3 regions of the Amycolatopsis methanolica 239 genome follow, and region 1 is predicted to be linked to each of the others. Evidence: riboswitches for the same ligand, from Rfam matches in the RefSeq annotation. Region 1 holds a riboswitch; each other region holds the start of a gene.
The links. A riboswitch is a leader RNA that binds a small molecule or an ion and turns the genes downstream of it on or off. The one in region 1 is predicted to bind S-adenosylmethionine.

Region 1 (3,198 bases):
ATCCCCGACCAGTCCGGCCCGGCAGTTGTGCGCCGGGGAAAGTGAGGTGGAACCTTGATCAGAGACAGAGGACCGGTCAGAGACCCAGAGCATTGTGGACGGCCGCCGCCGACGGCGGGACCGTCGCCTTCGGGCCGACCTCGTTCTCGATCGCGTCCAGGGTCTTCAGGCCGTCACCGGTGATGAGCAGGACGGTCTCGGCGTCTGGGTCGATCTTGCCGGCCTCGATGAGCTTCTTCGCCGTCGCGACGGTGACGCCACCCGCGGTCTCGGTGAAGATGCCCTCGGTGCGGGCGAGTAGACGGATGCCCTCGACGACCTCTTCATCGGTCACGTCCTCGATCGCACCGCCCGTGCGACGAACCGTGTCGAGCACGTAGGGGCCGTCGGCCGGGTTGCCGATCGCGAGCGAGCGGGCGATGGTGTCCGGCTTGACCGGCTGCACGACGTCGTAACCGTTGCGGAACGCCGTGGACACCGGCGAGCAGCCGGCCGCCTGCGCGCCGAACACCTTGTACGGGGTGTCCTCGACCAGGCCCAGCTTGGCGAACTCGCGGAAGCCCTTGTCCACCTTGGTCAGCTGGGAGCCCGAGGCGATCGGCACGACGATCTGCTCGGGGATCCGCCAGCCGAGCTGCTCGGCGACCTCGTAAGCGAGCGTCTTCGAGCCCTCGGAGTAGTAGGGGCGGACGTTGACGTTCACGAACGCCCAGTTCTCGTGCTCGGCGGCCAGCTCGGTGGCCAGGCGGTTGACGTCGTCGTAGTTGCCGTCGACAGCGATCAGGTTGCCGTCGTAGACCGCGGTCGTCAGGACCTTGGCGCGCTCGAGCGAGGAAGGGATCAGCACCACGGACTGCCAGCCGGCGCGGGCCGCGGCCGCGGCGACGGCGTTGGCCAGGTTGCCGGTGGAGGGGCAGGCCAGGGTGTCGAACCCGAACTCGCGAGCCGCGGCCAGTGCGACGGCGACGACGCGGTCCTTGAACGAGTGGGTGGGGTTGCCGGTGTCGTCCTTGACCCACAGGCTCTTCACACCGAGAGCCTTGGCGAGCCGGTCGGCCTTCACCAGCCTGGTACAGCCGGGCTCGGTGTTCGGGATCTCTTCGACGTTCGACGGCACCGGCAGCAGCCGCTTGTAGCGCCAGATGTTGCGCGGGCCCGCCTCGATGTCCTCACGGCGCACGCGACCGAAGTCGTAGGCGACCTCCAGAGGCGAGAAGTCCTCGGCGGAAACGAACTCCGGGGCGAGCGGCTGGCGGTGGCCCTCTTCCTTGGAGACCAGTTCGACGGCCGGGCCGAGGTCGACGGTGCGACGGGTGGTGGTCGAATCGAGGGCTGCAGTCATCGCGAGGTTCCTTTCCTCATCTGCCCCGCTGACGCGGGCCGGAATTGGCACCGTGATCGTCAGCTACCTCGCGGAATCGAGATGACAGGCTGACGCCGGTTGCCGGGGCTTCGTCGGGCCGTTCCCTCTGCCCCTCTGGATGAGCGGTATTCGATTGTGTGGCTGTCGCGCTCGCGCGATGCCTGGTTGACAACATACGGCACCACGCTCGGAGCACGCCATGCCCCTGCGGGTTTCATCACGCTCCGGAGCTGTCGGTGGTCCGTGGGAGGATCTGAACCGTGACCGCGCCGGCAACCACCTCCGCCCCCCTGCAGCTCGTGCTCGGTGAAGAGGAGCTGCTCGTCGAGCGCGCCGTCCGCGCCGCCCTGGACCAGGCACGCCAGGAGGACGCGACGGCCGAACTGACGAAGGTCCGGGTGTCCGATCTCACGCCGCCCGGCCTGGCCGAGCTGGTCAGCCCATCGCTGTTCAGCGAGGGACGGGTGATCGTGCTCGAAGGTGCGCAGGACATCGGCCAGGAGCTGGCCGACGCGGTGCTCGCCTACGCGAAGATGCCTGCCGACGGTGTCGTCTTGGTCGTCGTGCACACCGGCGGTGGCCGCAGCAAGGCGGCCAAGTCGCTGCCGGCGGCGCTGCGGAAGGCCGGCGCCCAGGTCACCGAATGCCCGAAGATCACCCGGCCGGCGGATCGGGAGTCGTTCGTCCGCAACGAGGTCCGACAGGCCGGCGGCAAAATTGACCCGGCCGGGGTGGCCGCGCTGATCGACGCCGTCGGATCCGACCTGCGAGAGCTGGCCGCGGCGGCGTCGCAGCTGGTGGCAGACTCGGGCGGCCGGGTCGATGAGGAAGCCGTGCGCCGCTACCACCGGGGCCGCGCGGACGTGACCGGTTTCGCGGTGGCGGAGAAGGCCGTCGCGGGCGAGCGCGGCGCGGCACTCGAAGCGATGCGGTGGGCGCTCCAGATCGGGGTGGCGCACGTCCTGATCGCCGACGCCCTCGCGGACGCCGTCCGCACCATCGCCCGCGTGTCGGCGGCGGGCCGCGGCAACCCGAACCAGATGGCCGGTGAGCTCGGCATGCCGCCGTGGAAGATCCGGAAGGCGCAGGGGCAGTCCCGCGGGTGGACGCAGGCCGGGCTGGCCGAGGCGATGGCCGTGGTGGCGCGGGTGAACGCCGAGGTCAAGGGCCAGGCCGCGGACCCGGCCTACGCGCTCGAGCGGGCCGTCCTGGAACTCGCCGCCGCCCGCGACAAGCGCTGAGTTCGGCACCGCGGTCAGCTGCGGTCGTTCGCCCGACGGCGGGGGCGCGCCGCTGCTCGGTACGAGCGTTGGTCCGGAGCGCGGGTCGGACTGCGGTTGTCTGGTGTGCGTGGCGGTGGGTGCGGGGCTCGGCGTCGCGCGAGCCGAGAGGTGTGTCCGGCCCGGGGCCCAAGCGGAAGTGTTCGGTGTGTTGGATCAGGCTCCCCGCTGCTCGGGACTGGCGGTGGCGCCAGGGTCGGGCCGCGGTCTTTTGGCGCGCGGGAGCGCGGGCTCACCGTTGCTCGGGATGTGCGTGAGGTCGCCGGCCAGCGGACCCGGGTGACGGGTGGTGAAGCTGCATCCACGGCTGTGCGGACGCCGGAGCCGGGGGCGCAGGAAGTCTCAGGTCCCGGCGCTCACGAATCCGTCACCCCTGGACAGCAGAGGGGCGGGCACCCTGCCGGATGCCCGCCCCGCGGAAGATCAAGCTCAGAGCTGGTTGACGCGCTTGGCCATCGCCGACTTCTTGTTGGCGGCCTGGTTCGCGTGGATGACGCCCTTGCTGGCGGCCTTGTCCAGGGCGCGAGCGGCGGCCTGCTGCAGCTCGACGGCCTT
Region 2 (3,198 bases), 800 kb from region 1:
TCCACCGACTCGGCCGCGGTGTTCTCCGTGCTGCGCGGCGTCGGCGTGCCCCGGCGGATCGTCGGGGCGCTGGAACTGGAGTCCGGCATCAACGACGCCCCCGCCTACATCGCCGTCGTGGTGCTGGCCGAGGGAACCCGCATCGACTGGTCGCTGCCGCTGCTGGTGGTCTACGAACTCGGCGCGGGCCTGCTCCTCGGGCTGCTGCTCGGCCTGGCCGGGGCGTGGGCGCTGCGCCGCGCCGCGCTGCCCGCCACCGGCCTCTATCCACTCGCGACGGTCGCGGTGTGCGTGGTGGCCTACTCGTCCGGGCAGCTGCTGCACGCCTCCGGCCTGCTCGCCACGTACGTCGCGGCGGTCGTGCTGGGCAATTCCCGGCTGCCGCACCGCTCGGACACGCTGTCCTTCGCCGAAGGGCTCGGCTGGCTGGCCCAGATCGGGTTGTTTGTGCTGCTGGGCCTGTTCGCCTCGCCCGAACGGCTGCTCGAGTCGATCGTGCCGGGGCTCATCGCCGCCGCGGTGGTGCTGGTGTTCGCGCGGCCGGTGTCGGTGCTGGTGTCGCAGCTGCCGTTCAAGGTGCCGCTGCGCGAGCAGGTGTTCCTGTCCTGGGCGGGGTTGCGGGGCGCGGTGCCGATCGTGCTGGCGATGATCCCGCTCTCGCACGCGATGCCGGGCGCGCAACGGCTCGTGGACGCGGTGTTCGTGCTGGTGATCGTGCTCACCCTGGTGCAGGGCCTCACGCTCGGCCCGCTGGCGCGGGTGCTGCGGCTGAACGCGGACACCGAGCCGAAGGAGATCGAGGTCGACGCCGCGCCGCTGGACGAGCTGCAGGCCGAGCTGCTCCAGGTCAAGATCCAGCCCGGCTCGCGCCTGCACGGCGTGTACCTGTCGGAGCTGCGGCTGCCCGCCGGGGCGTCGCTGAGCTTGATCGTCCGCGACGGCCGCAGCTTCACCCCGCAGCGCACCGACCGGCTGCAGCGCGGCGACCAGATCCTGATCGTGAGCACCGAGTCCGCCCGGGAGGCCGCCGAGCGGCGCATCCGCGCGGTGGACCGGGCCGGGCCGCTGGCCCGCTGGAAGGGCGAGTCCGGGACCTGAGACCCGCTGGCGCGCGGCGGGGGCGATCGGTTACTGTGTCTCCGTAGGTCATGAGTGCCAGCGCCAAGCCCCGGCTCGCTGGCCGGCAACCCTCCTTCCGCGGTGGGGTGCCCCGGGTGAGGACCTGGCTCGTCGCGAGGTGCGGCGGGCAAGCGCGGACCCCCTTGCGGGTCCCTGGACCCGAGGAGCCTTTCGATGACTCTCGCTCTCGAACGCGTCACCACCCCCGCCGTCACCGCCGCCGCGGCCGTCCCGCTGGTCACCGGCGGGGAGCGGGACTACGCCAACCTCGACCACGCGGCCAGCGCCCCCTGCCTGGAGGCCGTGCGCCGCGCGGTGGACGAGTTCCTGCCGCACTACGCGAGCGTGCACCGCGGGGCGGGGTTCGCCTCCCAGGTGTCCACAAAGGTCTACGAGCGCACCCGGGACGTGCTGCGCCGGTTCGTCGGCGCCCGGCCCTCGGACGCGGTCGTGTTCACCCGCAACACCACCGACGCGCTGAACCTGCTGGCCCGCAGCGTGCCGCGGCACACGTCGGTGGTGCTGTTCGACACCGAGCACCACGCCGCGCTGCTGCCCTGGCGCGGCCCGAACGTGCGCAGGATCCCGCTGCCGAACACACGGCTGGCCGCGGTGTCCGCTGTGGACAGTGCGCTGGCGGAGTGCCCGGAGGGGCCGCGGCTGGTGGTCGTGACCGGCGCGTCGAACGTGACCGGGGAACTGCTGCCGGTGGCGGAGATCGCGGCGGTGGCCCGGCGGCACGGCGCGCGCGTCGCGCTGGACGGCGCCCAGCTCGCCCCGCACCGGCCGATCTCGGTGCGTGAGCTGGACGTCGACTACGTCGTGCTGTCCGGGCACAAGCTGTACGCGCCGTTCGGCGCGGGCGCGCTGATCGGGCGCGGCGACTGGCTGCGCGCGGCGGACCCGTACCTGGCCGGTGGCGGGGCCACGAAGCTGGTGCGCCGCGACGGCGACGGCATCGGGGTGGCGTGGCACAGCGGGGTGGAGCGGCACGAGGCCGGTTCGCCCAACACCGTCGGCGTGTACGCGCTGGGCGTGGCGTGCGAGCAGCTGGCGGCGTCGTGGGACGCGGTGGCCGCGCACGAGCGGGAGCTGCTCGAGCGGCTGACGCGGGGTCTCGCCGCGGTGCCCGGGCTCGCGGAGCTGCGCCTGTTCGACGGCGCGGCGGAGCGGGTCGGCACGGTGAGCTTCGTGCTCGACGGGTTCGAGCCGGGCTGGGTGGCGGCGGTCCTGTCGGCCGAGTACGGCATCGGCGTCCGCGACGGTGCGTTCTGCGCGCACATCGCGGTGCGGCGGCTCGTCGAGCGCAACGGCGGGGAGGGCAAGCAGGCGCTGCGGGTCAGCCTCGGCCTGGGCACCACGACCGAGCACGTCGACCGGCTGGTGACCGCGTTGCGGCAGATCGTCGCGCGGGGCGCGCGGTGGACGTACGGCGTGGTGGACGGCCGGTGGGCGCCGTGCCCGGACCCGCGGCCGCTGCCGGACTTCCTGCGCTGAGCGGCGGCGCGGCCCGGGCGCCTTGTCCCGCGGCTGTTCCCGGGGTCGGATGATGACCCCTTGGCTGGGGTGGGGTGTTGCCCGGAGTTCGAGGCAGTCGCTGGGCGGCGCGGCAGCGCGCTGACCGGGTTTCCCGGCCTGCGCCGGGGCGGTCGCGGCAGGCGTGGACAATGGCGGGGTGAGCAGTGACCCCCAGCCCTCCCCGGAACCGGACACCGTGCCGGACGAGCAGCAGGCCGCCCAGCCCAAGCGGCGCGCCCTGCTGCTGGCCGTGATCGCGATCGTCGTGTTCGCGGCGGACGTCGTGACCAAGTCGGTCGTCGTGGCGACCCTGGAGGGGCACGAGCCGGTCCGGGTCCTCGGCGGGCTCGTCTACCTGCAGCTGATCCGCAACCCGTTCGCGGCCTTCGGCATGGGCGTCACGGGCATGACCTGGGTGTTCGCGATCGTCGCGTGCGGGGTGGTGATCGCGCTCATCTGGTTCGCCAAGCGGCTGCGGTCGGCCGGCTGGGCGATCGGCCTCGGGCTCATCCTCGCCGGCGCGCTCGGCAACCTGGCCGACCGCGTCTTCCGCGCGCCCGG
Region 3 (3,198 bases), 2.9 Mb from region 1:
CTGATCCCGCGCACCGGGCCGCGCCCGCTGCTGGTCATCGGGCTCCTGCTGATGGCCGCCGGGCTCGCCGGGCTGACCCAGCTGTCGGTCGACACGTCCTACTGGAGCCTGGTCCTGCCGGTGGAACTGGTGATGGGCGCAGGCGCCGGACTGGCGATGCCGACGGTCATGAACATCGCGACCGCCAGGGTGGAGCCGAAGGACGCCGGGGTGGCGTCGGCGTTCATCACGACCTCCCAGCAGGTCGGCGCGTCGATCGGCACGGCGTCGCTGAACACGATCGCCGCGAGCGCGACCGCCTCGGTCGCCGGGCTGGCCCTGCCGGCGGCGACCGTGCACGGCTACGCGGTGGCGAACGGCTGGGCCGCGGCGATCGTGGCCGCAGGCGCGATCGCGGTCGGGGCCCTGGTCCGGGGGAAGTGAGACGAGGAGGGCGCCCCGGCCGGGCCCCCCTCCTCTCGTGCCTGGTCAGGCCGCGACGACGCTCTTCGGGCCTTCCTTCGGGTGCACGACGTGCGCGCCGCGGTCGGCGATCCACGCCAGCGCCGCGTCGGCCTGGCTGCCGTTGACGCCGACGCGGAACCGGGCCACCGGGGTGTCCCCGACGCGGGTCAGGCCGCCACCGATGGTGGCGAGCTCGACCTCGAACCGGGCGGAGGCCTCGGGCAGCAGCGCGCCGACGGCCGCGAAGCCGATCAGCACCACGTCGACGGACCGGTCGTAGCCCGACGACTGGCTGCGCGGCGTGTCGATCGGGGGCAGCAGGCTCTGCGCGACCTTGCTGGCCGGGTTCGCCAGCAGCTCCAGGACGGTGCCCTGCTCGACGAGCCGCCCGTCCTCCAGCACCGCGACCCCGTCGCAGACGCGCCGCACCGCGGCGCCGTCCTGGGTGGTCAGCAGCACCGTCACGCCCAGCTCCGCGCGGGCGCGGTCGAGAACGGTCAGCACCGCGCCGGTCTCCTCGGCGCCGACACCGGCGGTCGGGTCGTCGGCGAGCAGCACGGCCGGGCCTGCGGCCAGCGACCGGGCGAGCGCGACGCGGCGGCGCTGGCCCGGCGTGAGTTCGCTCGGGCGCAGCGCGGCGCGCTGGGTCAGGCCGGCCAGATCGAGCAGGCGGCCGACACGGCTGCGGCGCTGCGGGCCTTCCAGGCCGAGCTGCTCCAGCGGGGCCGCGACGTTGCCCGCCACGGTGCGCTCGGCGTGCAGCACCGGCTGCGCGTCCAGCACCGCGACCTGGCGGCGCACCTCGCGCAGCTTCCGCCCGTCGAGGCCGGTGGTGTTCAGGCCGTCCAGGCGGACGACGCCGCGGTCGGGCTTCTCCTGCAGGGCGATGCACCGGGTGAGGGTGGACTTGCCGGAGCCGGCCGGGCCGACGACGCCGAACAGGGCACCGGCGGGCACCTCGACGCTCACGTCCCGCAGGGCGTGGACGGGCTTGGCGGCACCGGGGAAGGACTTGGTCAGGTTTTCGACAGTGATCACGAATGGCTCCAGCACAACGGGCGCGAACGCGCCGACCGCACACCAAGTAGACCGTCTACAGAAGACGGTCAGGCGAAGTCAGGAAAAGGTGGTGAAAGGAAAGCGGTCAGCGACGACACGCGCAGACCGTGCGACGACATTCGTCGACGACGCGGCGCCTCGTGAGCATCGTGCGGTACACAGGAATCCTCCATCGGTCCTGGCGTTAGCACCTGCGCCCGGGTGGGGTGGTTGCTGCGGCTTCGGCGAGCCAGGTCTCTCAGCCGCTCGGGATGGATACCTCAAAGAGTAGAACGGACTTCACATCTTTTTGGCAAGTCCCTGGTCCGGATCAGGGTGCGAGATCACACAAACGGTGGTAAGGACTTGCTCTTGGCGATCTTGGCAAAGTCTCTTACCCCCAGTTGCTCGCCCCGCGCGCGGGGGTCGACGCCGGCCGCGCGGAGGATCGCCTCGGCCTTCTCCCCCGAGCCCGCCCACGACGACAACGCGGCGCGCAGGGTCTTGCGGCGCTGGGCGAAAGCGGCGTCGACGACGGCGAAGACCTCGTCCCGGTCCGCGTCCGACACCGGTTCCGCGGCCCGCTCGAAGCCGACGAGCGCGGAGTCGACGTTCGGCACCGGCCAGAACACCGCGCGCGGCACAGGCGCGACCTTGCGGGCCGGGCCGTACCAGGCGAGCTTCACGCTCGGGACGCCGTAGATGCGGCTGCCGGGGCTCGCGGCCATCCGGTCGGCGACCTCCGTCTGCACCATCACCAGGCCGTGCGCCAGCGACGGCAGCTCGGCGAGCAGGTGCAGGACCACCGGGACGGCGACGTTGTACGGCAGGTTGGCGACGAGGTGCGTGGGCTCCCGCGCCAGGTCCGCGCGCTGGAGCTTGAGGGCGTCCTGGATGTGGACGGTGAACCGGGCGGCGGCCTCGGGGGCGCGCTCGGTGACCGTGGCAGGCAGGCGCTCGCCGAGGACCGGGTCGATTTCGACAGCGGTGACCTGTGCGCCCGAGTCCAGGAGGCCGAGTGTCAGCGAGCCGAGGCCGGGGCCGACTTCCAGGACGTGGTCGCCTTCGCCCACTCCGGACAGGTCGACGATGCGGCGGACCGTGTTCGGGTCGTGCACGAAGTTCTGGCCGAGCTTCTTCGTGGGGCGGACGTCCAGCTCGGCGGCCAAGCCACGGATCTCGGCTGGTCCGAGCAGTGCGGTCACGCCGGGAATGCTACTGGCCCGCGAGTACCGCACTCGTGGAAGGTGACCCGGAAAAGAAGATGACCCCGGCAGCCGGCCGGGGTCATCATGTGTGCTGTTGGGGTCAGCTGGTGGCCTTGGCGCCGCACACGGGCCAGGCGCCGTAGCCGCCGCGGTCGTCGCGCACCTTGGTCGCCACCGCGATCTGCTGCTCACGCGTGGCCTGGTGCGGGTAGGGCGCGTACTGGTCGCCGCCGTAGGCGTCCCACGTGCTCTTGTTGAACTGCAGGCCGCCGTAGTAGCCGTTGCCGGTGTTGATCGACCAGTTGCCGCCGGACTCGCACTTCGCGATCGCGTCCCAGATGGCGCCGTCGCTGACCACCGGCTGCTTGGTGCCGACCCGGACGATCTTCGGCTTCGCCTCGACGATCACCTTCGTCGAGAGCTCCTCGCGGGCGGTCTCCTTGCCGTTGCGCTTGGTGATCCGGTAGGTCACCAGCTTCTTGCCCGCGGTGCCCGGGTCCTGGACGAC

Region 2: linked by a shared signal. The riboswitch ahead of AMETH_RS12715 (aminotransferase class V-fold PLP-dependent enzyme) and the one ahead of thrC (threonine synthase) in region 1 are both predicted to bind S-adenosylmethionine.
Region 3: linked by a shared signal. The riboswitch ahead of AMETH_RS29965 (methionine ABC transporter ATP-binding protein) and the one ahead of thrC (threonine synthase) in region 1 are both predicted to bind S-adenosylmethionine.

Annotation. Positions count from the first base shown of each region.
Region 1 is NZ_CP009110.1:1,842,817-1,846,014, forward strand. It holds gene AMETH_RS08970 (ComEC/Rec2 family competence protein) at 1-45, shown strand, start outside; gene thrC (threonine synthase) at 77-1,342, opposite strand; SAM riboswitch class I at 1,356-1,488, opposite strand; gene holA (DNA polymerase III subunit delta) at 1,624-2,604, shown strand; gene rpsT (30S ribosomal protein S20) at 3,073-3,198, opposite strand, start outside.
Region 2 is NZ_CP009110.1:2,645,644-2,648,841, forward strand. It holds gene AMETH_RS12710 (potassium/proton antiporter) at 1-1,098, shown strand, start outside; SAM riboswitch class IV at 1,145-1,259, shown strand; gene AMETH_RS12715 (aminotransferase class V-fold PLP-dependent enzyme) at 1,294-2,616, shown strand; gene lspA (signal peptidase II) at 2,795-3,198, shown strand, end outside.
Region 3 is NZ_CP009110.1:6,168,755-6,171,952, forward strand. It holds gene AMETH_RS29960 (DHA2 family efflux MFS transporter permease subunit) at 1-423, shown strand, start outside; gene AMETH_RS29965 (methionine ABC transporter ATP-binding protein) at 469-1,482, opposite strand; SAM riboswitch class I at 1,670-1,761, opposite strand; gene rsmA (16S rRNA (adenine(1518)-N(6)/adenine(1519)-N(6))-dimethyltransferase RsmA) at 1,827-2,687, opposite strand; gene AMETH_RS29975 (resuscitation-promoting factor) at 2,791-3,198, opposite strand, start outside.